2 linked regions of the Thiohalobacter thiocyanaticus genome follow. The protein of the gene in region 2 interacts with the protein of the main gene of each other region in a pairwise test. Links are inferred from orthologs where the notes say so. Each region holds a gene or a part of one and is shown on either strand. Other genes may lie near its edges.

Region 1 (15,188 bases), 330 kb from region 2 along the record:
CGGCCAGATGCGCCTGCCAGCGAGCGGCATTGTCCAGCAGCTCGTCGCTGTCCAGTCCCGTCAGCACCCGATCCTTGAGCAGGTGGCGACCCGCCACCCAGACGTCGCTGACCTGGTGGCGGCCGGCGGCATAGACCAGCTGCGAGACCGGATGATAGACCGGCTGGCTCTCCAGCGTGGCCAGGTCCACGGCGGTGATGTCGGCCCACTTGCCTGTCTCCAGCGAGCCGGTCTCGGCACCCAGCCCCAGGGCGCGGGCGCCGTTGAGGGTGGCCATGCGCAGGACAGTGTGGGCGGGCAGGGCGGTGGCGTCGTTGCTGACCGCCTTGCCCAGCAGGGCAGCGGTGCGCATCTCGCTGAACAGGTCCAGGTCATTGTTGCTGGCCGCGCCGTCGGTACCCAGGGCGACATTGACGCCGGCCGCCACCAGCCGGGCTGCCGGGCAGAAGCCGCTGGCCAGTTTGAGGTTGGATTCGGGGCAGTGCACCACGTGGCTGCCGGTCTCGGCCAGGCGCGCGATCTCGTCATCGTCGAGTTGCGTCATGTGCACCCCGACCAGGGCGGGGGAGAGCAGCCCCAGCCGGTCCAGTCGCGCCAGCGGCCGCTCGCCGTTCTGCTGCAGGCCCTGCCCGACTTCGTCGGCGGTCTCGTGCACGTGCATGTGCACCGGAATGTCGAGTTCATCGGCCAGGGTCTGGATACGCTGCAGCGGGGCATCGGAGACGCTGTAGGGCGCATGCGGGGCGAAGGCGGTGCGGATCAGTGGATCGTTGCGGTAGCTGTCGTGCAGCGCCAGGCCCTTGGCGAGGTATTCGTCTGCATCACCGGCATAGACGGTGGGGAAGTCGATGGCGATCAGGCCCACACAGGCACGCATTCCCAGGTGGGCGGCGGCGCGGGCCGTGACCTCGGGAAAGAAGTACATGTCATTGAAGCAGGTGATGCCCCCGCGCAGCATCTCGGCCATGGCCAGCAGGCCGCCGTCGTGGACGAACTCTTCATTGACCCAGCGCTGCTCGGCCGGCCAGATGTGCTCGTGCAGCCACTCCATCATCGGCAGGTCGTCGGCCAGCCCGCGCAGCAGGTTCATCGGGGTGTGGGTATGGGCGTTGATCAGGCCCGGGATCAGGGCGTGGTGGTCCAGGTGCAGTTCGGTTTCGGCCCGGTAGTGCTGCGCGGCCCGGGCGCTGGGCAACAGGGCGAGGATGCGGCCGTCATTGACGGCGATGCAGTGGTGCTCGAGCACCTGTTCGTCGGGCTCGACCGGGATCACCCAGCGGCCATGGAGCAGCAGATCGATGTCTTGCATGGGAATTCTTGGTGGTTGTGTGCCCGCGTCAGTGTGCCGACGGGCGGCGGATGGCGCAACTGTTCAGGCTGGGCGGTGGGAACGCAGAGAGCGCGGAGGCGCAGAACCCCGTCATTGCGAGAAACGAAAGTGACGAAGCAATCTCGTGATCGGGCTGCCGGGTTACGAGATTGCCGCGGCGCTACGCGCCTCGCAATGACGATGGATATATTCTACGGCCTTCGCACCCATAGGGCATAAACGCCTCTGCGTTGAGGTTGTTCAGGCCGACTTCACCTCGTGCATGTACACGTCCTGCTGCGGGAACGGGATGCTGATGCCGTTCTCATCGAAACGGGTCTTGATGGTCTCCAGCAGATCCGCACGCACGTTCCAGTAATCGCCCTTGTTGACCCAGGGCCGCACATTGAGATCGATGCTGCTCTCGCCCAGTGCGGCGACATTAACCACCGGAGCCGGATCCTTCAGGATGCGTTCTTCCTGATTGATGATCTCCATGACCAGTTCGCGCGCCTTGCGGATGTCGTCGCTGTAGCTGATGCCCACCACCAGGTCGAGGCGGCGGGTCTCGCGGGCGGTGACGTTGGTGATGGTGCCGCCGTAGATCTGGCCGTTGGGCACGATGATCTCGCGGTTGTCCGGCGTGAGCATGGTGGTGGCGAAGATGCCGACGTTCTCCACCGTCCCGGCGACGCCGCCGGCCTCCACATAGTCACCTTCCCGGAACGGGCGGAAGACGATCAGCATCACGCCGGAGGAGAAGTTGGCCAGCGAGTCCTTCAATGCCAGGCCCACGGCCAGGCCGGCGGCACCGAGAACGGCGAGCAGGGAGGTGGTCTGGATGCCGAGGTGGTCGAGGGCGGCGATGATCACGACTGCGATCAGCAGGGTATAGAGGATATTGCCGAGGAAGTTCGACAGCATGCTGTCCATGCCGCCGCGGGCCATCATGCGTTTGCTGATGTTGACGATCTTTCCGGCGATCCAGCGGCCGATGAAGAAGATCAGCAGGGCAACGACGAGGCTGACGGCCCAGGGAATCAGTTGGGTGGTGACGAAATCCGATTGCAGAAATTCGTTGATTTTATCCATGGGGGAAAGTCCCGGTCAGACTGAAATGCCTCCCCCGCCGGTCGACGGGGGAGGAGAGAGCCACGGTCGGTGCTTACTGGACCCGCTGCTCGCCGCTGATGGTGATCTCCACGCGGCGGTTCTGGGCACGGCCGGCACGGGTGGAGTTGTCAGCGATGGGCTTGGTCTCGCCCCAGCCCACGGTGGTCATGATGCTGGGATCCACGCCCTTCTCCAGCAGGTAGTTCTTGACCGCGTTGGCGCGGCGTACGGACAGGTCCTTGTTGTAGGCGGCATCGCCGGTGCTGTCGGTGTGGCCGGCGATCTGGATACTCTGCACGTCACTCAGCTGCCCCAGGTCGGAGACCAGCTGGTCCAGTTCGCGCTTGCCGTCGGCACGCAGTGTGTCGCTGTTCAGGTCGAACAGGGCGCCGGCGCCCAGGTTGACGGTCTTGTAGACCGGCTGCGGCGCCGGGACCGGGGCCGGTTCCGGCTCGGGTTCGGCGACCGGCTCGGGCTTCTTCATATCCGGTTCGCACTCGGCAATCGCGCCCTCGGGACGCCAGCCGCTGGTGCGTACGCAGTCGCCGGCGCTGTCGCGCACCACCATCCCGGCGGAATCGTAGACGTAGGAGCAGGTGCGCTCGGAGGCCGCCGTGGCGGTGCCGGTCAGGGTGATGGTGGAGGCAACCAGAATGGCGTAGCTGAGTTTGTTCATTGTTGTTACTCCTTATTGGTAGAAGAAAAAAACTTTGTCGCCCGCAGGCGCAGGGGAGGCGCGCCCGGGCCGCTCTGGGACCAGATTATACATATCTCTGACTTTAGAGCATCTGCCTAGTGTGTCAAACTGTATACAATTATGAGGTGGTTTCGGGCCTGCCGTGCCGGCTGCGCCAGGGTCACAGACGAGGGCATCGAGGTGCGCATCGCTCTACTTGAAGACGACACTTTTCAGGCCGAGGCCCTGACTGTGTGGCTGGAGGCGGCTGACCACCAGGTCAGCGTCCGGCACGACTGCGCCGGATTCCGCGCGGCGCTGCAGGAGGCGGACTACGACCTGCTCATCCTTGACTGGATTCTGCCCGACGGCAGCGGGCTGGAGGTGCTGGACTGGCTGCGCGGCGAACGGGGAGACACGACACCGGTGCTGTTCATCACCCAGCGCGACCGGGAAAGCGATGTGGTGACCGCCCTGGAGCACGGCGCCGACGACTACATGGCCAAGCCGGTCAAGCCGCTGGAGATGCTGGCCCGGGTCACGGCCCTGGCGCGTCGGGCCAGCACGCCGGGGGCGCAGGTGCTGGAGTTCGGTCCCTACCGCATCGATACCGCCAGTCGCACCCTGTACCGGGACGGCGACAGGATCGATCTCACCCACAAGGAATTCGACCTGGCCCTGTACCTGTTCCGCAATCTGGGCCGGCTGATCAGCCGTGGCCGCCTGCTGGAAGCAGTCTGGGGCACCCGGGCCGAACTCAACACCCGTACCGTCGACACCCACGTCAGCCGCCTGCGCAACAAGCTCGGCATCAGCCCGGCGCAGGGCTGGAGGCTGGGCGCGGTCTACCAGCACGGCTACCGGCTGGAACGGCTGGAACCGCAGGCGGTCGAAGACGAAGCATGAACACACCCCCTGACAGCATTCGCGCGGTGGTGTGGCAGGAAGGCGAACTGCGCCTGCTCGACCAGCGCCGGCTGCCGGATGCGGAAAGCTGGCTGCGGCTGGATACCGCTGCCGCAGTGGCCGATGCCATTCGCGATATGGTGGTGCGCGGCGCGCCCGCCATCGGCATCGCCGCTGCCTATGGCGTTGTCATCGCCGCGCGGCAGCGCTACCGGGAAAACCCCGCTGACTGGAAGACGGCGCTGGAGCCCGACCTGGAGCAACTGGCCGCCGCGCGGCCCACGGCCGTGAACCTGTGCTGGGCGCTGGCGCGGATGCGCGGTCTGATCCAGTGTCTGGACGGCGACCCGGTACCGGCCCTGACCGCCGAGGCCGGGCGCATCCATGAGGAGGATATCGCCGCCAACCGCCGCATGGGCGAACTGGGTGCGGCCTTCCTCGACGGAGTCGAGGGCGTGCTTACCCATTGCAACACCGGCTCGCTGGCCACCGGCGGCTTCGGCACCGCGCTGGGCGTGATCCGTCAGGCCTGGGGCGAAGGCCGCATCCGGCGCGTGTTCGCCGACGAGACCCGGCCCTGGCTGCAGGGGGCGCGCCTGACGGCATGGGAACTGGTCCGCGACGGCATCCCGGTGACCCTGCTGGCCGATGCCGCCGCCGCACACCTGATGCATACCGGGCAGGTGCAGTGGGTGATCGTCGGTTCCGACCGCATCGCCGCCAACGGCGATGTGGCCAACAAGATCGGCACCTACGGGCTGGCCGTGGCCGCACGCCATCACGGGGTGAAATTCATGGTGGTCGCACCCACCTCCACGGTGGACCTGGGCACCGCCTCCGGCGCCGACATTCCCATCGAACAGCGGCCCGGGGAAGAGGTGCTGGGCGCCGGCGGCCGACATATCGCCGCGCCCGGCGCCGCGGCCTGGAACCCGGCCTTCGACATCACCCCGGCGGAACTGGTGGACGTGATCGTCACCGAAGCCGGGGTGGTGGAACGGCCCGACCGCGACAAGCTGGCCGCGCTGATGGCGCGAGCCGCGGCCTGATTTCTGCCGGGCAATACGTAGGTCGGGTTAGCCTGCAGGGCGTAACCCGACGTGTCCCGGGCCGGTGTCGGGTTACGCTGCGCTAACCCGACCTACCGCACTGCAACACCCAAGACCCCGTCATCCCCGCGCAGGCGGGGATCCAGCAGCCGCGGCGGTTTATGGATTATTCGCTTCGCTCACCCTGCGGGCCGCCCTCCGGGCGTTCAACGCGCTGCGCGCTTTTGTCCCGCCTGCGCGGGAATGACGGTGGGGAAACTCCAGTCATATACCCGATTCCTGGTCAAAACCCCGCCTGAGCGCCTCAGGATCGATCTGAGGCGCGTTTTTCTGGGACGCTGCCCCCCGGCTGTGGTAGTATTGATCGAATTACAGCGCCTGTGCGGGGTTCAGCCGCGCCGGCGTCGGAGGAACCCCACAATAAATAACGTTACCGACTGACTGCACCCATGGCCGAATTCGCCAAAGAAGTCCTGCCCGTCAATCTCGAAGATGAAATGAAGCAGTCCTACCTCGATTACGCCATGAGCGTGATCGTGGGCCGGGCACTGCCGGATGTTCGGGATGGCCTCAAGCCGGTCCACCGGCGCGTGCTCTTCGCCATGAGCGAACTGGGCAACGACTGGAACAAGGCCTATAAGAAGTCGGCCCGCGTGGTCGGTGACGTCATCGGTAAGTACCATCCCCACGGCGACACCGCCGTCTATGACACCATCGTGCGCATGGCGCAGCCGTTTTCGCTGCGCTACATGCTGGTGGACGGCCAGGGCAACTTCGGCTCCATCGACGGCGACTCGCCGGCGGCCATGCGTTACACCGAGGTGCGCATGGCCCGCATCGCCCACGAGATGCTGGCCGACATCGACAAGGAAACGGTCGATTTCATCCCCAACTACGACGAGACCGAGAGCGAACCCTCGGTCTTCCCGACCCGCTTCCCCAATCTGCTGGTCAACGGCTCGGCCGGCATCGCCGTGGGCATGGCGACCAACATCCCGCCGCACAACCTGAACGAAGTCATCAATGCCTGTATCGCGCTGATCGACAATCCCGAGATCGAGATCCGCGAACTGATGGAGTACATCCCGGGCCCGGACTTCCCCACCGCCGGCATCATCAATGGCGTGCGCGGCATCCAGGAGGCCTACCTGACCGGCCGCGGGCGGGTACAGGTGCGCGCCCGCACCGAGATCGAGGAGGACAGCAAGGGTCGCGAGACCATCGTGGTCACCGAACTGCCCTACCAGGTCAACAAGGCCCGCCTGCTGGAGAAGATCGCCGAACTGGTCAAGGACAAGAAGATCGACGGCATCAGCAACCTGCGCGACGAGTCCGACAAGGACGGTATGCGCATGGTGATCGAACTCAAGCGCGGCGAGGTCTCGGAGGTGGTGCTGAACAACCTCTACCAGCAGACCCAGATGCAGAACGTGTTCGGCATCAACATGGTCGCGCTGGTCGACGGCCAGCCGCGGCTGCTGAATCTCAAGGCCATCCTCGAGTCCTTCATCCGCCACCGCCGCGAGGTGGTCACCCGCCGCACCGTGTTCGAGCTGCGCAAGGCGCGCGAGCGGGCCCATATCCTGGAAGGCCTGGCGGTGGCGCTGGCCAACATCGACGAGGTCATCGAACTGATCAAGACCTCGCCCAGCCGCGCCGAGGCCCGTCAGGGCCTGATGGGCCGCGCCTGGCCGCCGGGTCTGGTGCTGGACATGCTGGAGCGCGCCGGTGCCGAGGCCTCGCGCCCCGACGGCCTGGCCCCGGGACTGGGGCTGACCGATGCCGGTTACCGCCTGTCCGAGGCCCAGGCCCAGGCCATCCTGGAACTGCGCCTGCACCAGCTGACCGGGCTGGAGCAGGACAAGATCCTGGACGAGTACCGCGAGTTGCTGGAGAAGATCGACGACCTGCTCGCCATCCTCAACAGCACCGAACGGCTGATGCAGGTCATCCGCGACGAGCTGATGCAGGTGCGCGACCAGTTCGGCGACGAACGCCGCACCGAGATCCGCGAGGCCGAGGCCGACCTGGCGCTGGAGGATCTGATCACCGAGGAAGACGTGGTGGTCACCCTGTCGCACGCCGGTTATGCCAAGGCCCAGCCGCTGAGTGAATACTCCGCCCAGCGCCGCGGCGGGCGCGGCAAGAGCGCGACCAGCGTCAAGCAGGAAGACTTCATTGACAAGCTGTTCATCGCCAGCACCCACGATACGATCCTGTGCTTCTCCAGCCGCGGCAAGGTGTACTGGCTCAAGGTCTATCAGTTGCCGGTGGCCGGGCGCCAGGCCCGCGGCAAGCCCATTGTCAACCTGCTGCCGCTGGAGCAGGGCGAGCGCATCAACGCCGTGCTGCCGATCCGCGATTTCGACACCGAGGATTTCATCTTCATGGCCACCGCCAATGGCACGGTCAAGAAGACCCCGCTGCGCGCCTTCGCCCGGCCGCGCAGCAGCGGCATCATCGCCCTGGAACTGCGCGACCAGGACTGGCTGATCGGCGTGGCCGTCACCGACGGCAACCAGGACGTGATGCTGTTCACCGACGCCGGCAAGGCCATCCGCTTCAAGGAGGAGAGCGTGCGTGCCATGGGCCGCACCGCTGCCGGCGTGCGCGGCATCCGGCTGCAGCCGGACCAGCAGGTCATCGGCATGCTGATCGCCGCCGAGGGCGATGTGCTCAGCGCCACCGAGCACGGTTACGGCAAGCGCACGCCGATCGACGAGTATCCGGTGCATGGCCGCGGCGGCCAGGGCGTGATCTCGGTCCAGACCAACGAGCGCAACGGCGCCGTGGTCGGCGCCAAGCTGGTGAGCGAGACCGACGAGGTCATGCTCATCACCAACATGGGCACCCTGGTGCGTACCCGCGTGGACGAGATCTCGCGCATGGGCCGCAACACCCAGGGCGTGCGCCTGATCCGCGTCGGCGAGGACGAAAAGCTGGTCGGCATCGACGCCATCGCCGAGGCCGAGGAGGATGAGGAAGCCTCCGAAGGCGAGGCGTAGGTCGTAGGATGGGTGCAGGCGTTGTGCGCCGGAACCCATCGTCAGGCCGGCACGCATGATGGGTTGCGCTTCGCTCCACCCATCCTACAGGAATACACGGTAATCGGAGTCTTTTATGAGTCGTATCTACAATTTCAGCGCCGGCCCGGCCATGCTGCCGGAGGCAGTCCTGAAACAGGCGCAGGAGGAACTGGTCGACTGGCAGGGCAGCGGCATGTCGGTCATGGAAATGAGCCACCGCGGCAAGGAGTTCATGTCCATCGCCGAGGCCGCCGAGGCCGACCTGCGCCAGGTCATGGGCATCCCCGACAACTACAAGGTGCTGTTCCTGCAGGGCGGGGCCAGCAGCCAGTTCGCCATGGTGCCGCTGAACCTGCTGCGCGGGGGCGCCAAGGCCGACTACATCAACACCGGCGCCTGGTCCAAGAAGGCCATCGCCGAGGCCAAGCGCTATTGCAACGTCAACGTCGCCGCCACCTCCGAGTCCGAGAACTTCATGACCATCCCGGCCTTCGATTCCTGGCAGCTGGCCGATGACGCTGCCTATGTCCACTACACCCCCAACGAGACCATCGGCGGGGTGGAGTTTCACTGGATCCCGGAGGTCGGCGACAAGCCGCTGGTGGCGGACATGTCCTCCACCATCCTGTCGCGCCCGATCGACGTGTCGAAATACGGCGTGATCTATGCCGGCGCCCAGAAGAACATCGGCCCGGCCGGCCTGACCGTGGTGATCGTGCGCGAGGACCTCATCGGCCAGGCGATGGAGCGCACCCCGACCATGTTCGACTACAAGACCCACGCCGAGTCCGATTCCATGTACAACACCCCGCCGACCTACGGCTGGTATCTGGCCGGACTGGTGTTCAAGTGGATCAGGGACAACGGCGGGCTTGAGGCCATGGCCGAGATCAACAAGCGCAAGGCCGACAAGCTCTACGCCGCCATCGACGGCTCGGACTTCTACGCCAACCCGGTCGATCCCGAGTGCCGCTCCTGGATGAACGTGCCCTTCACCCTGGCGAATCCGGAGCTGGACGCCACCTTCCTCAAGGAGGCAGCCGCCCAGGGGCTGACCACGCTCAAGGGCCACCGTTCCGTCGGCGGCATGCGCGCCAGCATCTACAACGCCATGCCCGAGGCGGGTGTGGATGCGCTGATCGACTTCATGGCCGATTTCGAAAAACGCAACGGGTAAATCAAGAGCGCCACGGAATACACGGAAAACACGGAATTGAAATGATTATGGTTTTTCATTGCCGGGCGCGCAGCGCCACGGCAATGACAATAAAATTTTCCGTGTCTTCCGTGGGTTCCGCGGCGCTCTGATCGCTCTTTGGTAGGATAAATTTCATGTACAAGATACTCACCCTCAACAACATCTCCGTCACCGGCCTGGACCGGCTGCCGCGCGACAACTACGAAATCGCCTCCGAGATCACTCATCCGGACGCCATCCTGCTGCGCTCCTACAAGATGCACGACATGGAGATCCCGGCTTCGCTCAAGGCCGTGGGCCGCGCCGGCGCCGGGGTGAACAACATCCCGGTGGACAGGATGAGCGAACTGGGCATCCCGGTGTTCAATGCCCCGGGCGCCAATGCCAACGCGGTCAAGGAACTGGTGCTGACCGGCATGCTGCTGGCTTCACGCAACATCTGCCCGGCCTGGGACTTCGCCCGCAACCTGGAAGGCGACGACGCCGCCATCAGCAAGGCGGTGGAGGCCGGCAAGAAGAACTTCGTCGGCACCGAGCTGCCGGGGCGTACCCTGGGCGTGATCGGCCTGGGTGCGATCGGCGTGCTGGTGTGCAACGCGGCCAAGGCGCTGGGCATGAACGTGATCGGCTACGATCCGGATATCAGCGTGCAGCGCGCCTGGCAGCTGTCGTCCGACGTGCAGAGTGCCAGCAGCGTGGATGACCTGCTCAGTCGGGTGGACTATGTCAGCTTCCATGTGCCGCTGATCGATGCCACCAAGCACATGATCAATGCCGACCGGCTGAAGAACATGAAGGACGGCGTGGTCATCCTCAACTTCGCCCGCAACGGCATCGTCGACGACGAGGCCGTGGTCAAGGCGATCGATGCCGGCAAGGTCGGCGGCTATGTCTGCGATTTCCCCAGCAACCTGCTGAAGAACCACGACAAGGTGGTGACCCTGCCGCATATGGGCGCCTCCACCCGCGAGGCCGAGGAGAACTGCGCCATCATGGTGGCCGATCAGGTGCGCGAGTTCCTGGAAAATGGCAATGTGCACAACTCGGTCAATTTCCCCGAGGTATTCATGCCGCGCAGCGACGGTCAGCGCCTGGCGGTGGTAAATGCCAACGTGCCCAAGATGCTGGGCCAGATCTCCACCGTGCTGGCCGACACTGGCCACAACATCATCGACATGCTGAACAAGTCGCGCGGCGAACTGGCCTACACCCTGGTCGACGTCGAGGGCGAGGTGGACCAGGACTGTCTGGACCAGATCAGGGCCATCGAGGGTGTGCTGGCGGTGCGTACCCTGTAGATAATTTGGCGGGATCAACGCAGAGGCCGCGGAGGCGCAATGGTCCGTCATTGCGAGGAACAAAGTGACGAAGCAATCTCTTGATTGAGGCTACCGCGTTACGAGATTGCCGCGGCGCTACGCGCCTCGCAATGACGATGAATATATTTGATAGCCTCTGTATCCATAGGGCATAAACGCCTCCGCATCCTTTGCGTTACCATCACCCAGGTGAAACAGAACAACCAAACGGCAGCCATGAACGAGTCGGACCAACTCAAGGCCATCCGGGAGAGCATCGACCGGATCGATGACCAGCTGCTGGAGCTGATCAGTCAGCGGGCGCGCTGTGCCCAGGATGTGGCGCGCATCAAGCAGGCCGCCGGCGAGATGAACGACTTCTACCGCCCGGACCGCGAGGCGCAGATACTCGCGCGCATCCGCGAGCTCAATCCCGGTCCGCTCAGCGATGACGAGGCCGCGCGCCTGATCCGGGAGGTCATGTCCGCCTGCCTGGCGCTGGAGAAGCCGCTGACCATCGCCTATCTCGGCCCCGAGGGTACCTTCACCCAGGCCGCCGCGCTCAAGCACTTCGGCCATTCCATTCGCAGCACCGCCCTGGGTTCGATCGACCTGGTCTTCCGCGAGGTGGAATCGGGCAGCGCCCACTACGGCGTGGTGCCGGTGGAGAACTCCACCGAAGGCGTGGTCAATCATACCCTGGACATGTTCATGCGCTCGCCGCTGCACATCTGCGGCGAGGTGCAGCAGCGCATCGAACTGCACCTGCTCGGCAAGGCCGCTGACACCTCCGGCATCAAACGGGTGTACTCGCATCAGCAGTCCCTGGCCCAGTGCCGGGAATGGCTGGACACCAACCTGCTGCAGGCCGAGCGCATCGCGGTGAGCAGCAACGGCGAGGCGGCACGGCGTGCCGCGGCCGAGTCCGACAGCGCCGCGGTGGCGAGCGAAACCGCCGCCGAGTTGTACGGCCTGAACCGGCTGGCGCGCAACATCGAGGACGAGCCGGGCAACACCACCCGCTTCCTGGTGATCGGCAAACAGACGGTCGCGCCCTCGGGCCGGGACAAGACCTCGCTGCTGGTCTCGGTGCGCAACGAACCGGGCGCGCTCTACACCCTGCTGGCGCCGTTCAACGAGCACGGTATCAGCATGACCCGCATCGAATCGCGGCCCTCACGGCGCGGCGTCTGGGATTATGTCTTCTTCGTCGACATCGAAGGCCATGCCGGGGATGCGCAGGTCGCAGCGGCGCTGGCCGAGTTGGAACAGCGGGCGAGCGTTCTCAAGGTGCTGGGGTCGTACCCCCGGGCGCAGGTGTGAGCGGGTTCGAGCGATCATATGGATCGCCGAAGTATGTAGGTCGGGTTGGCGCAGCGTAACCCGACAGGGATCGGCCGGATGTCGGATTACGCCCTTTGGGCTGATCCGACCTACGCCGCTGACCTGCATTAATGTTTTCCCGTCATCCCGGCGCAGGCCGGGATCCAGTGACCGCAGTGGGTCCTGGATTCCGGCCTGCGCCGGAATGACGAGTTTGTGGTTTGGAATAGGCTGGTCGGGTTGGCGCAGCGTAATCCGACAGGGGCCTCACCGGTGTCGGATTACGCCCTGCGGGCTAATCCGACCTACGTTGCAGATCGAGTGAAAAACCGCGAATCGAGTGATTGATGAACGACCACGAACGCCATTACCTGTTCGACTGCGCCACTGCCGGCGTGCAGGGGCTGCAGCCCTATCAGCCGGGCAAGCCGCTGTCCGAACTGGAGCGCGAGTACGGCGTGCGCGACGCGGTCAAGCTGGCCTCCAACGAGAACCCGCTCGGTCCCAGTCCGCGGGTGAAGGAAGCCATTCAGGCCCATGTCGCCGAACTGGCCCGTTACCCGGACGGCAACGGTTTCGGTCTGAAGCGGGCGCTGGCCGACCGCCACGATGTCGATCTGAAGCAGATCACCCTGGGCAACGGCTCCAACGACGTGCTGGAACTGATCGCCCGGGCCTTTCTGGCCCCGGGGCGCGGCGCGGTGTTCTCCGAGCACGCCTTCGCGGTCTATCCCATCGTCACCCAGGCCATCGGTGCGACACCCCAGGTGGCACCGGCGCGCGACCACGGCCACGATCTGCAGGCCATACGCGCGGCCATCGATGACACCACCCGGGTGGTGTTCATCGCCAATCCCAACAACCCGACCGGCACCTGGCTACCGGGGCGCGAACTGGAGGCCTTCCTGGCCGAGGTGCCGCGCGATGTCATCCTGGTGCTGGACGAGGCCTATGTCGAATATGTCCGCGAGCCGGACTATCCCGACAGCCTTCCCTGGCTGGACCGCTGGCCGAACCTGGTCATCACCCGCACCTTCTCCAAGGCCTACGGCCTGGCCGGCCTGCGCGTGGGCTATGCCCTGTCCAGCCCGGTGGTGGCCGATCTGCTGAACCGTGTGCGCCAGCCGTTCAACGTGAACAGCCTGGCCCTGGCCGCGGCCGAGGTGGCACTCGGCGATGCCGAGCACATCGCCCGCGCCGTGGCCTTGAACGACGCCGGCATGCAGGCCTGGCGGGCGGCCTGCGACAAGTTGGGACTGGCGTATATCCCTTCGGTGGGCAACTTCCTCAGCGTGGATGTCGGCCGCCCGGCCGGTGCGGTCTACGAGGCGCTGCTGCGCGAGGGCGTGATCGTGCGGCCCATCGGTGCCTATGGGCTGCCCAACCATCTGCGCATCACCATCGGCACCGAGGCCGAGAACAGCCGCGCCATCGCCGCGCTGGAAAAGGTTCTGGCATGAACATCGAAGCCGCGTGTACTCCGTCATTCCGGCATCGGCCTGCGCCGGCACAGGCTGCGGCCGAATCCAGTAGGCGCGGCGGTATCTGGACCCCGGCCTGCGCCGGGGTGACGGAAAAATGCATTGCAGCGTGCTATTGCATTCGCTGCATACGAGGGCTCTGAGCCATGCGGATTGAACGCCTCTGCATCATCGGCGTGGGACTGATCGGCGGTTCGCTGGCCCGCGCCCTGCGGGCGAACGATGCGGTGGGCGAGGTTGTCGGCTGCAGCCGCAGCGCCGAGCATCTGCAGCAGGCGGTCGACCTGGGCGTGATCGACCGCTATGACACCGATCCCGCACAGGCGGTCGCCGGTGCCGACCTGGTGCTGGTGGCCGTGCCCATGGGCGCGATGGAAGCGGTGTTCAAACAGATCAGGCCCCATCTGGCGCCGGATGCGGTGATCACCGATGTCGGCAGCGCCAAGGGTGCGGTGGTTGATGCCGCCCAGAAGGCCTTTGGCGGCGTGCCGGCCAACCTGGTGCCGGGCCATCCCATCGCCGGGACCGAGCGCAGCGGCGTGGCGGCCTCCTTCGCCGAGCTGTTCCGGCAGCGCCGGGTGATCCTCACCCCGCTGGCGCATACGGATGCCGAGGCGGTGGAGCGGGTGCGCGGCCTGTGGGAGACGGCCGGGGCCGAGGTGGTGGAGATGGGGGTCGAGCATCACGACCGGGTGCTGGCCGCCACCAGCCATCTGCCGCACATCCTGGCCTATGCCACGGTCGACAGCCTGGCGCGCTTGCACGAACACGACGAGATATTCCAATATGCCGCCGGCGGCTTCCGCGATTTCACCCGCATCGCCGGCAGCGACCCGGTGATGTGGCGCGACATCTGCCTGGCCAACCGCGAGGCCATCCTGGAGATGATCGCCCATTTCCAGGTGGACCTGACCGCGCTGACCGAGGCCATCCAGGCGCGTGACGGCGAACGGCTGGTGGAAATCTTCAGCCGCGCCAAGCGGGCGCGGGATGAGCATGCGCCGCGTTAGGCGTCATTCGCGTAGTCGTAGGCCGGGATAAACGCAGTGTTCCCGGCACTCCGGATCGAATGCCGGAAACGGGCCATCCGGCCCTTATTCCGGTCTACGCGCTGAACCCCATGGATTCCCGCCTTCGCGGGAATGACGGGAAGGCAGTAACGTAGGTCGGGTTAGTCCGCAGGGCGTAACCCGACGTTTGCCGCGACGCTGTCGGGTTGCGCTGCGCTAACCCGACCTACTCGTTTGAATCGAATGAACAGGAACCCGAATTGACCCACACCAACAAACAATTCCACATCCAGCCCGGTGGCCGGCTCGAAGGCCGGTTCAAGGTGCCGGGGGATAAATCCGTGTCGCACCGCGCCATCATGCTGGGTTCGCTGGCCGAGGGCGTGAGTGACGTGACCGGTTTCCTGGAGGGCGAGGACAGCCTGGCCACCCTGGCCGCCTTCCGTGCCATGGGTGTGAAGATCGAGGGGCCCTACGATGGCAGCGTGCGCATCCACGGCGTGGGAATGCACGGCCTGCAGCCGCCGCCCGAGCCGCTGTACCTGGGCAACTCGGGCACCTCCATGCGGCTGCTGGCCGGGCTGCTGGCCGGGCAAACCTTCGACAGCGTCCTGACCGGCGATGATTCCCTGTCGCGGCGGCCCATGGGCCGGGTCATCGATCCGCTGACTGCAATGGGCGCACGCATCGACAGCGAGGCGGGCGGGACCGCGCCGCTGAAAATCACCGGGGGGCGGGCATTGCGGGGCATCGACTACGCCCTGCCCATGGCCAGCGCCCAGGTGAAATCCTGCGTCCT
Region 2 (15,419 bases):
CTGCAGCGAGCGCAGCTTGTCACGGGCGCGGGTGATGGCGACGGACTCGTTGACCGGGAAGGTGCCCATCATCTCGAACTGACGCAGCACGGCGGTGCCGTAGAAGGTAATGGAGGCGCCGATGCGCGGAATGACGGCGTCGAAGCCGCTCAGGTTCTCGCCCTTGTAATGCACCTCCGGCTTGTGCGAGGCGATGTTCATATAGCAGCGCAGGGTGTCGATCACCCGCACTTCGTGGCCGCGCTCCTTGGCGGCCTCGACCAGGCGCCGGGTGGAGTAGAGCGAGGCGCGGCGGGAGAGTATAGCGATGTTCATCCGGAATCCTGTGCGTGTCGGTGTTTGCCGGCGGAGGGTTTTTCACCCGCCAGGTAGGAAGACTGTGGATCCACCACAAGCCGTCCGGCCATGGCGGTTCGTCCCAGCAGCATGCGAAAACGCATGTTATCACGGTTGGTCAGGGTCACCTCAATCGGCCAGGTCGTCGCGCCCAGCCGCAACTCGGTGCGAATGACATAGCGTTTTTCCCGGTGCCCGCCGGAGTCACTCACCCAGCGTTCGTCGATGACCTCGGCTACGGTGAAATGCTCGATGTCGCTGCGGTTCTGATGCGGGTGCAGGCCGATGCGGACCTTGCGCACACCGTCCTCGTCAAAGGGCTCGATCAGGAAGGTATGCAGGGCCGAGGTGCGCGCGCCGGTGTCGATCTTGGCCTTGAGATAGGGAACGCCCAACTCGGGCAGGGCCACCCACTCGCGCCAGCCGACCGTGGTCTTGGTGCCTGTCATGCGGCCATTATGCCTGATACGGCAGACAAAAAAATCGGGCCGGCAGTCCTGCCGGCCCGTAAATGAATCCCCTCTCCCCGGAGGGGGAGCCCCCATAGGGCATAAAAGGGCCGGGTGAGGGGCGTTCGCCTCGATTCAGTCCTGGCGAATCCCCTCCACCGACAGGAACAGCTCCACCTCGCGCGAGGCCGGACCCAGGTCGTAGTCGATGTTGAAATCGGCCAGTTTCAGGGTGGTGGTGCCGGTGAAGCCGCGGCGGTAGCCGCCCCAGGGATCCGGGCCGTGCCCCATGTGCTCGACCTCGATGCTGATGGGCCGGGTGACGCCGTGCAGGGTCAGTTCGCCCTCCAGCGTGGCGGTATCGTCGCCATGCTCGGTGAAGCCGGTGCTGACGAAGCGGGCCTCGGGGTATTTCCCGACCTCCAGGAAGTCCTCGCCGCGCAGGTGCTTGTCGCGCTCGGCATGGTTGGAGTCGATGCTGGCGGTCTGGATCACCACCTCGACACTGGAGGCCTCGGGCTTGTCCTCGTCATAGCTGAAGCGGCCCTCGAACTCGTTGAAGCGGCCGAGCAGCATGCTGTAACCCAGGTGCGGGATGCGGAACTGGATGAAGGCATGCGAATCCTTGGTGTCGATGACATAGTCCGCCGCCGCGGCCAGGCCGGGCAGGCTGAGAACACTGGCGAGGAGGGCGGCTGTCAGGGTCCGGGTTTTCATGGTGTATCTCCTTGTGTTGGTGAGAAGGGTTTGATCATCGTCATTCCGGCCTGCGCCGGGATGGTGAATTGCAGGTTTTCAACCTTTCAGGTCATGTCATTCCGGCTCCGCAGCATGCGCCGCAGGGTCCGGTCGCGGTCGATGTAATGGTGCTTGAGCGCAGCCAGGGCATGCACAGAGGCCAGGCCGATCAGGATGAAGGCCAGAATCTCGTGGATCTCGCCGGCGATGTCCTCCTGCTGCTCGTAACCGCTGAATGTGGCCGGAACGCTGAACCAGCCGAACACCTCCACCGGCCGGCCCTCGGCGGTGGAGATCAGGTAGCCGCTGACCATCACCAGCAGGGGCAGGGCATAGAGCAGCACATGTGTCCAGTGCGCCAGCTGCCGCTCCCAGGGCTTGTGATTCGACAGCGGGACAGGCCGCGGGTTGCACCAGCGCCAGGCCAGGCGCAGCACAATTGCCAGGAACAGCAGTATCCCGACGGATTTGTGAATGGCCGGCGCCTCGCGGTACCAGGGATCGTAATAGGTCAGATCCGTCATCCACAATCCCAGCGCGAACAGTCCGATGATGACGAGCGCCACCAGCCAGTGCAGCAGGATGCTGATCCAGCCATAGCCTGTTGAGGTGTTACGGAGCATGTCGCTTCTCCCGGTTCATCTGACAGAGAGTATAACTATTGTGAAAATATGAATTAATTACCTGTTTATGAAAATATTGTTCTTATTATTGCAACAAAGAGTGCTTGCGAGCGCCACTGTCACAAGGACAGAATCATCGTATGCACCATGCACAACAGGAGTCTGTATGAGGTTGTTCATCACCGGCAACAGCAGCGGCCTCGGCCGTGGTTTCAGCGCAGCGGCCCTGGCCCGGGGCTGGGAGGTCTACGGCTGCAGCCGCCGCGGCTGTGACCTGGAGGGGGTGCATGACGTCCGCTGCGATCTGGGCGATTTCGCGACGGTGCCGGCGGCCCTGGAACAGCTGCTGGCCGGCGTTGAGCGCCTGGACCTGGTCATCCTCAATGCCGGCATCCTGGGCCGGATCAAACCCATGCACGACACCTCGCTGGAGGAACTGGGCCGCAGCATGGACATCAATGTCTGGTCCAACAAGATCATCCTGGACTGGCTGCTGGATTTCGGTATTGCAGTCGACCAGATCGTGGGCATTTCCTCGGGGGCGGCCGTGCTGGGCAACAAGGGCTGGAACGGCTACGCCATCTCCAAGGCCGCACTCAACATGCTGCTGCGGCTGTATTCCCATGAGTTTCCGGATACCCATCTCGCGGCCATCGCCCCCGGCCTGATCGACACCGCCATGATGGACTATCTCTGTGTCGAGCCCGATCCCGGGGAATATCCGGCCCTGGGTCGGATCCGCGCCGCCCGCGGCACCGATACCATGCCCGGCCCGCGCGCGGCGGCGGAACGGGTGCTGGAGGTCGTGGGCAGACTGAAGACATTCGACAGCGGCAGCTTCGTCGATATCCGCCAGCTCATCGCTCCCGAGGAATACGCCGCCCTGATGCAGGCCCGCCAGAAGCGCTAGCCTCCCTTGATGGGGGAGGATCAAGGAGGGGGGACATAAGGAGGAAACCATGACCCACCGCACCATCAACAACGTCACCATCGAGTGCACCCTTGGCGACATCGCCAGCCAGGCCGACATGGACGCCGTCGTCAATGCCGCCAACGCCCAGCTGCGCCCCGGCGGCGGCGTGGCCGGCGCCATCCACCGCGCCGCCGGCCCGGGCCTGGACGAGGAGTGCCGGTCGCTGGCGCCCATCAAACCCGGTCAGGCCGTGATCACCAGTGCGCACAACCTCCCGAACAAGTATGTGATCCACTGCCTGGGACCGGTCTACGGTGTGGATGAGCCCGCCGATGAACTGCTTGCCGGCTGCTATCGCCGGGCACTGCAGCTGGCGGAGCAGAACGGGATCGAATCGATTGCCTTTCCGGCCATCTCCACCGGTGTGTTCGGCTACCCGCTGGAAGCGGCGACCAGGATCGCGCTGGGCGTCATGACCGCTGCAGCACAGAAACTGACACAGCTGAAGCAGATTCGATGTGTGCTGTTTCAGCCCTCGGATCTGGCGGTATACAATCAGGTGCTGGATGAGTTGAAGGGAACCAGGTGAAAAACATGCAAAACGACAGATATCAATCCCATCTCAGGATGGCCTGGGTGATATATGCACTGATTACGCTCGTCATTGTCGTGCTGCTGGTGCTGTTCGTCGCGCAGGATACTGAAGAGCGGTTCTTCTTCGCGATAATGCCCGCCGCCGCAGCGTATGTGTTCCGTCCGACCGAACGCTACCTGAGCAAGCTCATTTTCAAGTTCACCGGGGTTTCCAGGCCCACGGAAAACGAATGAACAATCCTTTTGTTAATACACAGGGGCGCCTGTCTGCCGCCCGGCCCTCGTGAAAATATAGAATGGCGATACACACTGTATGAATATACAGTTATTCAGGGGGCATGAAATCCCTGGGCAGCGGGGCGCGGGTTGGGTATGATGGACACATATAAGAATCAAATGGTTATGACACGGTATGTGTGGACGCTTCGCCAGGATCACGCCCCCTGAGCGCTTTGCCGCCCTTGCCCGGGCCCGTTGCCAGGTCGGCTCGCTCCCGCCTCGCTACAATATCCTGCCGGGCCAGTCCGTCCTGGCCTGTCACCTGGATCCGACTGGTGAGCGTGAGCTGACCTCCCTGCACTGGCCCTACATCCCGCCCTTCGAGAAAGAACCCAGGACAAAATACTCCACCATCAACGCCAAGGCGGAGACCCTGGCGACGAGCCGGCTGTGGCAGTTTCCATTCCGCCACTTCCGCTGCCTGATTGCGGCGGACGGCTTCTATGAACCCAGAGACACCGGGGAGAAGCGCAAGCCGCAGTATTACTTCCACCGCAAAGACGGTGAGCCCTTCTTCATGGCGGGCCTGTGGGGACGCTGGGAGCCACATGACGAAGCAGGGGAGGGAGTCGACTCCTGTGCGATAGTCACGGTCGAGGCCAATGCCGTTGTCGGCGAGGTGCATGCGCGGATGCCGGCGATATTGTCGCCGTCGACATGGGGGCAGTGGTTGGACCCGTCAACAGGGGTCGAGGAATTGAAGACTGTATTAGCAACGGCGCAGGCGGGGGATTGGGAAGGCTATCCGGTTGGTTATTACACCCGTGAGGATTCTCCAAAAGTGATTAAACAGACAGAATAAAGTGTGCTAACGGGCACACAGCGGACGTTAAAAGTTCCACGTCATTGCGAGGAGCGCAGCGACGTGGCAATCTCCCAAAGATACAGCCGAACCATCATCGTCAAGGATGACGAAATGGAAAAGCAACCTGCTGTTTATATCCTATGCAACCGGCCGAATGGCACGCTGTATATTGGCGTCACCAGCAATCTTCCAAAGCGCATCTGGGAACATAAAAGCAAAGCAGTCAGAGGATTTACTGCAAAATACAATGTAACGCGACTGATCTGGTTTGAGCTTTTTGAAACAATGGACCTGGCCATTGAAAGAGAGAAGCAGCTGAAGGGCAGGCCGAGAAAAGCGAAAGTTGCGTTGATAGAGGATGGAAACCCGGTATGGCGGGATCTTTTCGAGGAAATTTGTGGCTGAAGGAGATTGCCACGTCGCTTCGCTCCTCGCAATGACGGGTAATCAGAGACCGCTTCTGGTCGGCATCGGAAGTTTGCGCAACGAGAGTGGCTCAAAACACGGAGCAATATTGCCTGATCTTGCGTTTCCATTAGGCCGCGTTGCCGATTTAGGTTGCAACAGTTGCCAGATTTAGCTTGTAGGTTTGCCAAGGTTAGGTTGTAACAACACAAACAGCTGGATTGAGTGAGCCGTGCTTGTTATTTAACATAATATACATTATGCGAAGTTATGAACAGGCCGAAACGAGCATCAGTAGTCGATAGCCGGGGGGTCATTCCACTTCGACAACCGGGCCGTGCTCCCTTTCCAGCAGGCTGCCGATGGGACGGAGATCGTTGAGACCGAATGAACGGGCCAGCGCAGTAAATTCCGGTTCCGCCTGCGGCGCAACGGCCACCAGCAGACCGCCGGAGGTCTGGGGATCACACAGGATCCTGCGTCTGTTCTCGGACAGGACGCCGACCTTGTGGCCGTAGCTGTCGAAGTTGCGTTGTGCGCCACCCGGCGAACAGCCCAGTTCCAGGTAGTGCTCGACTTCGGGCAGTTTGGGCACGGCGGCGTAATCGATGCGGGCCGAGACACCGCTGCCCTCGCACATCTCCAGCAGGTGTCCCAGCAGGCCGAAGCCGGTGACATCGGTCATGGCCCTGACGCCGTCGAGCCGGCCGAGTTCGGCGCCGATATCATTGAGCTGGCACATGGTGTCGGGTGCCAGGCGGATGTGTTCCGGCTGTAGCTTCTTTTGCTTCTGCGCCGTGGTCAGGATGCCGATGCCCAGAGGCTTGGTCAGATAGAGCCGGCAGCCGGGCTCCGCCGTATCGTTGCGGGTGAGAAACCCGTTTTCGACACTGCCAGTGACCGCCAGCCCGAAGATGGGCTCGGGCGCATCGATGGAATGCCCGCCTGCGAGAGTGATGCCGGCCAGTTCACAGGCCCTGCGACCACCGTCGATCACGGCGCGGGCGACCTCCGGCCCGAGTTTGGCGATCGGCCAGCCGAAGATGGCGATGGCCATCAGGGGGCGGCCGCCCATGGCGTAGATGTCGCTGATGGCATTGGTGGCCGCGATCTGGCCGAATTCGAAGGGGTCGTCCACGATAGGCATGAAGAAGTCCGTGGTGGAAATCACGGAGCTGCCGTTGCCGAGGTCGTACACAGCGGCATCATCCCTGGAGTCATTGCCCACCAGCAACCGCGGATCGACAGGGACAGTGGCATCGCTGGCGAGGATTTCCTCCAGCAGTTTGGGGGCGATCTTGCAGCCGCAGCCGGCGCCGTGGCTGTATTCGGTCAGACGGATGGTGGGTCGGGTCTTTTCTGCGGGGTTATCCATGAACATGATCAGCTCCTTGACCAGGGTGTCATTCAGTCCGAAACCGCATCAGCAACAGCCGCCGCACGTGGGCACTGGCGGAGTCCTGATAGATGTATCGGCAGGCGGGGAATTGGCGGAAGAGAGCAGGAGTCGAACCTACCAGGGACCGCTTGACAGCCCCTCCCGGTTTTGAAGACCGGGCGCCCCACCGGGGAACGATCTCTTCCAGGGATCTGATGCGTGTCACCGCACGCTCCATTGCAGCGCAGCCGTGCTGTCGCGCAGCACATGGTCATCGCGCTCGCGCCGAGTGTAACCGATGCGGTCGAAGAACTCGAGAATCCGGATGGCCACCTTACGGCCTCCCCCGCCCTCGGGGAAGAGAATGTCGCGGAAGGGGGCGGCGCGAGCGGCGCCCTGCTCTGTGTTGAGTCGCGCGACGATGGCGGCCAGTTCCGCCACGGCGCCGGCGGTGAAATAGTGATCGTGGCCGACGGGATAGAGTTCACCGGCACGGGCGAGGCGCTTGAACAGCTGCCGCACGGCGGGTTCGGGGATACCCGTCGCCTTGTGGATGTCGCGCACGCGCGGGGGATTGTAAGGGGCGGCTTGCAGCAGCGGCTTCAATTCGCTGAACAGTGCACGGTCGTCGTCGCTCACGCTGACGTGATGCTCAGGGAGGTGCAGCCAGGCCCGCGTCTGCGCAATCGCTCCGCAGGTCAGCAGTTCGTCCACCAGGACGTCGAAAACAGGGCGCTGCAGATTGACGGCCGTCATGCGGCGCAGCCGTCCGGCCTCGACACCGATCATGTCCGGTGAGCGTTCGTGTTCCCGGGCCAGGGTCTCCAGCAGCCGCTGCCGGAGCCCGTCCCAGGCTGCCTGCGAAAGGCCGATCGCGGATTCGCCCGCCTCGACCACGCGCAGGCCCGCCCGCTGCCACAGCGTTCTGGCCTGCGCCTCATCGAGATTCCAGTTCAGAGTGAACCGGTGCAGATCGACGCCGGTAGCGGACTGGTCTGCCATCAGTTCCAGACCGGCGGCCGGGTCGTCATTGCGCAGGCTGTCCAGCAGGCGCAGCCGTTCGGGGCTGCGCTTGTGGCGTGCAGGGGGATGAATGTCGAGCACCCTGCCCCCCGCGACGGTGCGCCGGGCGCCCGCATCGCGCAGGATGATGCGGTCGCCGCGCAGACACAGGGTTTCCCGCTCCAGCAGAATCTCTGCCAGCGCGGTGTGCCCCGGCTCGGCGCGTTTGCCGTCGAGCAATGCCACCCGACCGATGATATCGTCGGTGCCCAGATGCACATGCACGGTTTGCATGTGTCTGAGCGCCGCCTGGCCGGCAGGCACGCGCAGTTCGGCCTGAAAGCGGGACAGTGAAACGGCGAGCGCGGGATCGACCAGCCACATCCCGCGGCGGATGTCGCGGCGGTCGAAGTTGCCCTTGAGCGCCAGCGCGCAGCGGTCCCCCGCCTGCCCGCGTTCGGCCGGCCGATCCTGCACGTGCAGGCCGCGTACCCGGGCCGTGACTCCCGCCGGCGCCAGGCTGAGCCTGTCGCCCACGGCAACGGCGCCGGCATGGGCGGTACCGGTCACGATCGTGCCGACGCCGGAGAGCGCGAAACAGCGGTCGATGGCGAGACGGAAACGCCCTGCGGCCGGCGGTCGGCTGATTGCAGCGGTTGTGGCCTCGAGGTGGCTGCGCAGCGCCGCCACGCCCTCCCCCGTCCGCCCGGATACGGGAAAAACCGGACTCGCCGCCAGCACCGTGCCGGTCAGCAGATCGGCCACTTCCTGTCGTACCTGCTCAAGGCGCTCTGCTGTGACGGTATCCGTCTTGGTCAGGGCGACGGCTCCCTGCCCGATATCCAGCAGTTCCAGCAGTTCCAGGTGTTCGCGGGTCTGCGGCATCGGTCCGTCGTCGGCGGCGATCACCAGCAGGGCGAAGTCGATCGCGGTCGTGCCGGCAAGCATGTTGCGGATCAGCTTTTCGTGCCCGGGTACGTCAACGAAACCGAGTACCGAGCCATCGGTCAGCGGTGTGTAGGCGTAGCCGAGATCCAGGGTGATGCCGCGGGCCTTTTCCTGCAGCAGTCGGTCGGCATCCACGCCGGTGAGTGCCTTGAGCAGCGTGGTCTTGCCGTGATCGATATGGCCGGCGGTGCCTATGAGCATGACAAACGGGCGAGATTGGCCCGGAATCCGTCTTCTTCCTGACGCTGCAGGCAGCGCAGATCCAGCAGCAGCGCCCCATCTTCGATGCGGCCGATCACCGGGCGCGGCAATTCGCGCAGACCGGTCTCGATGCGATGCAGCACGCCGCTTTTCCTTCCCTGCGGCCTGACGGCGAGACCGGCCGAGGGCAATCGGTCCACGGGCAGCGAGCCGGAGCCGATCTGGGACTGCAGCGGCACGATTTCCACCGTTACCGGCAGTGCATTCAGGGCGCGTTGCACATCCGGCAGCAGGCGCTGTGTCGCGGCACGGATCTCGGCTTCGGGGCGGGTCAGCTGCTGCAGCGCGGTCAGGCGTTCCGCCAGGCGGTCGGGATCACGGTACAGCCGCAGCACGGCCTCGAGCGCGGCCAGGGTGAGTTTGCCGACACGTAGTGCCCGCTTGAGCGGGTTGCGTTTGATCCGCTTGATCAGATCCCGGCGGCCGACCAGCAATCCGGCCTGCGGACCGCCGAGCAGCTTATCCCCGGAAAAGGTCACCAGATCGGCGCCGGCGGCAATGCTTTCGCCCGGCGTGGGCTCGTGCGGCAGTCCCCAGCGCTCGAGCCCGGTCAGGGTGCCGGAGCCGAGGTCGACGATAAAGGGCAGTTCATGCGCATGCGCCAGTTCGGCCAACTCACGTTCGGGAACGGCATGGGTGAAGCCCTGGATCGCGTAGTTGCTGGTGTGAATCTTCATCAGCATGGCCGTGCGTCTGGTGATCGCGGCGCGGAAGTCCGTCAGATGGGTGCGGTTGGTCGTGCCGACCTCGACCAGGTCTGCGCCGGCGCGCTGCATGATGTCGGGTATCCGGAAGGCGCCACCGATCTCGATCAGTTCTCCGCGCGAGACGATGACCTTTTTCTTCTTCTTCCGCACCAGGGCATTGAGCAGCAGGAACACGGCGGCGGCATTGTTGTTGACCACGGTCGCGGCCTCGGCGCCGGTAAGTTCGCACAACAATTCAGCGACCACGTCATCGCGGTCGCCGCGGCCGCCGTCCTCGATGTCGTACTCCAGCGCACAGGGGCTGCGGGCGGCCGTGACCAGGGCGGTGACGGCCTCTTCCGGCAGCAGGGCTCGACCGAGATTGGTATGCAGTACCGTGCCGGTGAGGTTGTAGACCGGACGCAGGCGCGGCATGGCCAACGTCTGGGCGGTGTCGGCGACCCTGGAGACCAGGCTCGTTACATCGGGAACAGGCTCGCCGGTGCGGGCGGCGGCGCGGGCAGCGGACAGGGTGTCACGCACGATCCGGGTAACGACGGTCTGCCCGTGGCTATCCACGAGCGCAGCGATTTGCGTGTCAGAGAGGATGCGGCTGACGGACGGCAGTTTGGAGAGTTGATGCATGTTTCATCCAACTGGACAGAAACCTCACCCGCAGAATAGCACAACTCATGCTGCAGTCACCCAAAGAAAAACACCGCCACTGGGGACGGGGTCTCGAGGTGCCGGTTGCCTGCAGCAGCGCCGGACTTATTCCATGGAGGGGTTCCAGACCTCCCACACCTTGCCGACCAGATCCGGCCCGGGCTTGAGAGTGGGTTTGCCCGGTTCCCAGCCTGCGGGGCAGGCCTCCTTGCCCTGGGTGGCGCGCACGTGCTGATAGGCCTGGATCTGGCGTATCGTTTCGGCGAGCTTGCGCCCGACCGGCGGGGTGAGCACCTCCATGGCCTGGATGACCCCGTCGGGATCGATGATGAAACGACCGCGGAGTTCGACTCCCTGGCTCTCGTCCCAGCATCCATAGGCCCGGCCGACATTGCCGGCTTGATCGGCGACCATGTGGAATGGCACACCGCCATCGGCCATCTTGCTCAGTTCCTCATCATTCCAGATCTTGTGGACGAAGTGGCTGTCCACGCTGACCGAGATGACTTCAACCCCCAGATCCTGGAGCTTCTGATAATTCGCGGCGACCGCCGACACTTCAGTAGCTCAGACGAAGGTGAAATCACCGGGGTAGAAACAGAGCATCACCCACTTGCCGGCAAACTCCGACAGCGTCACATTGGTGAAGCTGCCCTTGTGATAGGCGGGTGCGGTGAAATCGGGGGCTTTCTGTCCGACACGTACACTCATCCTGGGTACCTCTTCTCTGATGGTGGATTCGGGCGACGCTGACGATTCCGGCGGCGATTCGCCGGCAACCGAGCTCGTCACCCGGGCGCAGCTTACAGATTCCTCTTCAGCCATTGGCATTTCCTCTCGCTTGGCGCCAGGGACACTGTGATCATTGTTCATGCCCCCGCTTGTGTCAAGCGACACCGGCTGGGATCGGCCAACCCTTTGGTGACAGCCAATTGCCAGTCCGGCCGGCGCCATGGCAAGCTGGAGCCGAATCGGCCCTGATCAGGAAGAATTGCATGCAAATTACCGAACTGGAGGCCGAGTTTGAACTCGCGCCCGATCTGATCTATCTCAATCATGCCGCGGTCTCGCCCTGGCCGCGGCGAACGGCGGCGGCCGTGCAGGCCTTTGCGGATGAGAACCTGCATGAGGGTTCGCGCCACTACCTGCATTGGCAGCAGACCGAGCAGCGGCTGCGCGAACGGCTGCAGCGGCTGATCGGGGCACGTGGGAGCGATGAGATCGCGTTGCTGAAAAATACCTCCGAGGGCCTGTCCTTCATCGCTGCCGGGCTGGACTGGCAGGCCGGCGACAATGTGGTCATCAGCAACCAGGAGTTCCCCTCCAACCGGGTGGTCTGGGAGTCGCTCCGGCCGCGCGGCGTCGTGGTCCGCTATGCCGATGTCTCGGGCGAAGACCCGGAACAGGCGGTGATCGATCAGGTCGACGACCGCACCCGCCTGGTGGCCATCAGCGCGGTGCAGTACGGCACCGGGCTGCGGCTGGACCTGCGGCGGATCGGCCGCCACTGCGAGGAGGCCGAGGTGCTGTTCTGCGTCGATGCCATTCAGCAGATCGGCGCCCTGCCCTTCGATGTGCGCGCGGCGCGGGCGGATTTCGTGGTCGCCGACGGGCACAAGTGGATGCTGGCGCCGGAGGGGCTGGCGCTGTTCTACTGCCGTCGCGAACTGCTGCAGACATTGCAGCCGCTGGAGTACGGCTGGCACATGCTGGCCGAGCCCGGCAACTTCGACAATCCCGACTGGCAGGTGGCCTCCGATGCCCGCCGGTTCGAATGCGGCAGTCCGAACATGCTGGGTATCTATGCGCTGGAGGCCAGCCTGTCGCTGCTGGAGGAAATCGGCATGGATCGGGTCGGCGCGGCGGTGCTGCAGCGCTCGCAGCAAATCGTCTCGGCGCTGCAGGCGCAGCCCGATCGCTATGCCCTGATCACCCGCACCCAGCCGGACCGCCTGGCCGGCATTGTCACCTTCCGGCCGTTGCAGGAGCCGGTGGACGATCTGTTCCAGCGCCTGCGCACGGCAGGGGTGCAGTGCGCTCAGCGCGCCGGCGGCATCCGGGTGTCGCCGCATGCCTACATGCCGTTGAGTGTAATCAAGCGCTTTCTCGACTTGCTGTAACGGCTCTCAACGCACTCATTCTTTCCGTCATTCCCGCCTGCGCGGCAGTGAAGAGGAATAATGTAAGTGTCATTGTTGCTTGATTGACTTGCGGCCGGCATAACAACATAATATGTATCGGATTTCAGGGTATTCAGTTCTACTCCAGCCAGGCCGCTATATTTAAGGTAAGGCAACCTTCGGTTGTTCAAGGGGTCAAATCCTACAGGCACAAGGCACGGCCGGGAGCAGCGCAATGGCGCGAGGACTGAAGGCCTGGATCGCCGCCCGTATCACCCGCTGGCTGACGCAAGAGTCGTCCGCCGAGCAGACCCCGCTGTGTGACTACGAACGCCTCAGCTACGAGATCCGTCCTGCCGATGTGCTGCTGGTGGAGGGCCGCGCCCGGGTCAGCCATGTCATCAAGAACCTCACCCAGAGTCCCTGGACCCATTCCGCGCTCTACATCGGCCGGCTGGCCGATATCGACGATCCCAGTGTGCGCGAGCACGTCTCCTATCTCTACGACGGCGATCCCAACGACCCGCTGGTGATCGAGGCCCTGCTGGGCGAAGGCACCGTTGTCCATCCGCTGCACAAGTATCGCCGCGATCATCTGCGCATCTGCCGGCCCACGGGGTTGTCCCGGAGTGATGCCCAGAGGGTGATCCGCTTTGCGGTCAGCCACCTGGGCTGCGAGTACGACATCCGCCAGCTGCTGGACCTGGCGCGCTTCCTGTTCCCCTACGGCGTGCTGCCGCGACAGTGGCGCTCGTCGCTGTTCGAGCACAACGCCGGCATCCCCACCCGTACGGTCTGCTCCTCCATGCTGGCGGCGGCCTTCAATGACGTGCATTTTCCCGTGCTGCCCGTGATGCAGCGGCGCGAGGACGGTGAGTTGCGGCTGTACAAGCGCAATGCGCGCCTGTATACGCCGCGGGATTTCGACTACTCGCCCTATTTCGAGATCATCAAGTATCCCTGTCCGGGTCTCAAGGACCGGGCCCTGTATCGCGACCTGCCCTGGGAGGAGGAGTACATCTGCCGGGACCGGCGCGATCGCATGGTCCGTCTGCTTGATCTGAACGTGGCCAGACAGTATCCGCAGGGCATCCCGCCGCCGCCGAACTCCGTGAACGAGGGCGAAGCGGTTTCCGTGGAGGTCGATCGCGGCTGACTGCCAGACTTCTATGCTCTGGTGACGGGAGGTTTTCAATGCAGGGCACAATGCTGTGGATCCTGGCAGCGGCACTGATTGGGCTGGCGCTGCTCACAGGACTACCCGACTGGCGCCGCCGCCTGTTGATGCGGCCCTTGTTCCGAACCTTCAAACGGGTGCTGCCGCCCCTGTCGCAGACCGAGCGCGAGGCGCTGGAGGCCGGCACCGTGGGCTGGGACGGTGAACTGTTCAGTGGCCGCCCCGACTGGAACGCCCTGCACCGCTATCCCGTCTCTGAACTCAGCGAACACGAGCAGGCATTTCTCGACGGCCCGGTCGAGGATCTGTGCCGGCAGCTGGACGACTGGCGCATCACCCACGAGGACGCGGATCTCGCCCCCGAGGTCTGGGACTTCATCAAGCAGCAGGGCTTCTTCGGCATGATCATCCCCCGCCAGTACGGCGGCCTGGAATTCAGCGCCCAGGCCCATTCCCGGGTGGTGATGAAGATCGCCAGCCGCAGCCTGACCGCGGCGGTCACAGTGATGGTGCCCAACTCGCTGGGCCCGGCCAAGCTGCTGCTGCACTACGGTACTGCTGAACAGAAGGACCATTACCTGCCGCGCCTGGCCCGCGGCGAGGAGGTGCCCTGCTTCGCCCTGACCGGTCCCGAGGCCGGTTCGGATGCCGCCTCCCTTCCGGATACCGGGGTGGTGTGCTTCGGTGAGCTCGATGGCGAACGGGTGCTCGGCATCCGGCTGAACTGGGACAAGCGCTACATCACCCTGGGGCCGGTGGCGACCCTGCTGGGCCTGGCCTTTCATCTCTACGATCCCGATGGCCATCTGGGCAGTGAGCCGGATCTCGGCATCACCCTGGCCCTGATTCCCACCGACGCGCCCGGGGTGGAGATCGGCCGGCGCCACTATCCGCTCAATTCGGCGTTCCAGAACGGTCCCAACCGTGGCCATGATGTCTTCATTCCGATCGACCAGGTCATCGGCGGCCGCGACGGCCTGGGCCAGGGCTGGCGCATGCTGATGGAATGCCTGGCCGACGGCCGTTCCATCTCGCTGCCGGCGCTGGCCACCGGTGCGGGCAAGCTCTGTTCGCGCGCCACCGGCGCCTATGCCGCGGTGCGCAGGCAGTTCCGTCAGCCCATCGGCCGCTTCGAGGGCGTGGCCGAGGCGCTGGCGCGCATCGGCGGCAATACCTATCTGATGGAGGCGGCGCGCGACTTCACCTGCAGCACACTGGACAATGGCGAGCAGCCCGCGGTGGTCTCCGCCATCGTCAAGTATCACCTGACCGAACGCATGCGCGAGACGGTCAACCATGCCATGGACATCCATGGCGGCAGCGGCATCTGCCTCGGACCGCGCAATCTCCTCGGCCGGGTGTATCAGGCCGTGCCCATCAGCATCACGGTCGAGGGCGCCAACATCCTCACCCGCAGCATGATCATCTTCGGTCAGGGCGCGTTGCGCAGCCATCCCTATGTGCTGCGCGAACTTGAGGCGGTGCAGGATCCGGACGCCGAGGCCGGTCTGCTCGCCTTCGACCGCGCCCTGACCGCGCATCTGCGCTGGGGCCTGGGCAATGCCGTGCGCTGTCTCTGGTACGGTCTGACCGGCGCCCGATTGCAGCGGCTGGGTTTCCGCCCGCGGGGTGAGCCCGTGGTCGCCTATCGCCAACTCACCCGCCTGAGCACGGCCTTCGCCCTCAGTGCCGATCTGGCCATGTTCACCCTCGGCGGCAGCCTCAAGCGCCGCGAACGCCTCTCGGCCCGGCTGGGCGACGTGCTGAGCAACCTTTATCTCGGCAGTGCTGCGCTCAAGCAGTTCCACGACCAGGGCTGTCCGGAGGCCGACCGGCCGCTGGTGGAATGGGCCTGGCGCGAATGCGCCCATCGCGCCCAGGAGGCGTTGCTGGCATTGTGCGACAACCTTCCCAACCGCTGGTTGGGCCGATTGCTGAGGCTGTGGCTGTTCCCGCTGGGCCGCAGTTACGCTCCGCCTTCCGATGCCCTGTGTGATCAGGTGGTGGAGTTGCTGCTGCGTCCCGGCGAAGCACGCGAT

Evidence for each region.
Region 1: the proteins of selB (region 2) and serC interact in binary tests that used the Escherichia coli proteins (3 or more experiments, as listed by UniProt). The link is inferred for Thiohalobacter thiocyanaticus from one-to-one orthologs.

Annotation. Positions count from the first base shown.
Region 1 is NZ_AP018052.1:2,292,041-2,307,228, reverse strand. The notes cover bases 7,447-10,214. They hold serC (3-phosphoserine/phosphohydroxythreonine transaminase), read left to right. Parts: upstream 7,447-8,173; coding sequence 8,174-9,256; downstream 9,257-10,214. Other genes in these bases: CFK21_RS10675 (phosphoglycerate dehydrogenase), read left to right, coding at 9,412-10,214; gyrA (DNA gyrase subunit A), read left to right, coding at 7,447-8,058. In the rest of the region: CFK21_RS10710 (TRZ/ATZ family hydrolase), read right to left, coding at 1-1,309; CFK21_RS10705 (mechanosensitive ion channel family protein), read right to left, coding at 1,571-2,401; CFK21_RS10700 (OmpA family protein), read right to left, coding at 2,475-3,098; CFK21_RS10695 (response regulator transcription factor), read left to right, coding at 3,240-4,004; mtnA (S-methyl-5-thioribose-1-phosphate isomerase), read left to right, coding at 4,001-5,053; more of gyrA, read left to right, coding at 5,503-7,446; more of CFK21_RS10675, read left to right, coding at 10,215-10,575; pheA (prephenate dehydratase), read left to right, coding at 10,813-11,898; hisC (histidinol-phosphate transaminase), read left to right, coding at 12,246-13,358; CFK21_RS10660 (prephenate dehydrogenase), read left to right, coding at 13,526-14,389. UniProt on the Escherichia coli protein: Catalyzes the reversible conversion of 3-phosphohydroxypyruvate to phosphoserine and of 3-hydroxy-2-oxo-4-phosphonooxybutanoate to phosphohydroxythreonine. Is involved in both pyridoxine and serine biosynthesis.
Region 2 is NZ_AP018052.1:1,962,005-1,977,423, reverse strand. The notes cover bases 6,208-9,206. They hold selB (selenocysteine-specific translation elongation factor), read right to left. Parts: upstream 8,672-9,206; coding sequence 6,743-8,671; downstream 6,208-6,742. Other genes in these bases: selA (L-seryl-tRNA(Sec) selenium transferase), read right to left, coding at 8,662-9,206; selD (selenide, water dikinase SelD), read right to left, coding at 6,208-6,517. In the rest of the region: rimK (30S ribosomal protein S6--L-glutamate ligase), read right to left, coding at 1-315; CFK21_RS09125 (ATP-dependent zinc protease family protein), read right to left, coding at 312-785; CFK21_RS09120 (YceI family protein), read right to left, coding at 921-1,502; CFK21_RS09115 (cytochrome b), read right to left, coding at 1,589-2,146; CFK21_RS09110 (SDR family NAD(P)-dependent oxidoreductase), read left to right, coding at 2,313-3,056; CFK21_RS09105 (macro domain-containing protein), read left to right, coding at 3,106-3,648; CFK21_RS09100 (hypothetical protein), read left to right, coding at 3,654-3,887; CFK21_RS09095 (SOS response-associated peptidase), read left to right, coding at 4,066-4,734; CFK21_RS09090 (GIY-YIG nuclease family protein), read left to right, coding at 4,849-5,142; more of selD, read right to left, coding at 5,456-6,207; more of selA, read right to left, coding at 9,207-10,062; CFK21_RS09060 (aminotransferase class V-fold PLP-dependent enzyme), read left to right, coding at 11,079-12,203; CFK21_RS09055 (YiiX/YebB-like N1pC/P60 family cysteine hydrolase), read left to right, coding at 12,439-13,359; CFK21_RS09050 (acyl-CoA dehydrogenase), read left to right, coding at 13,398-15,419. UniProt on the Escherichia coli protein: Translation factor necessary for the incorporation of selenocysteine into proteins. It probably replaces EF-Tu for the insertion of selenocysteine directed by the UGA codon. SelB binds GTP and GDP.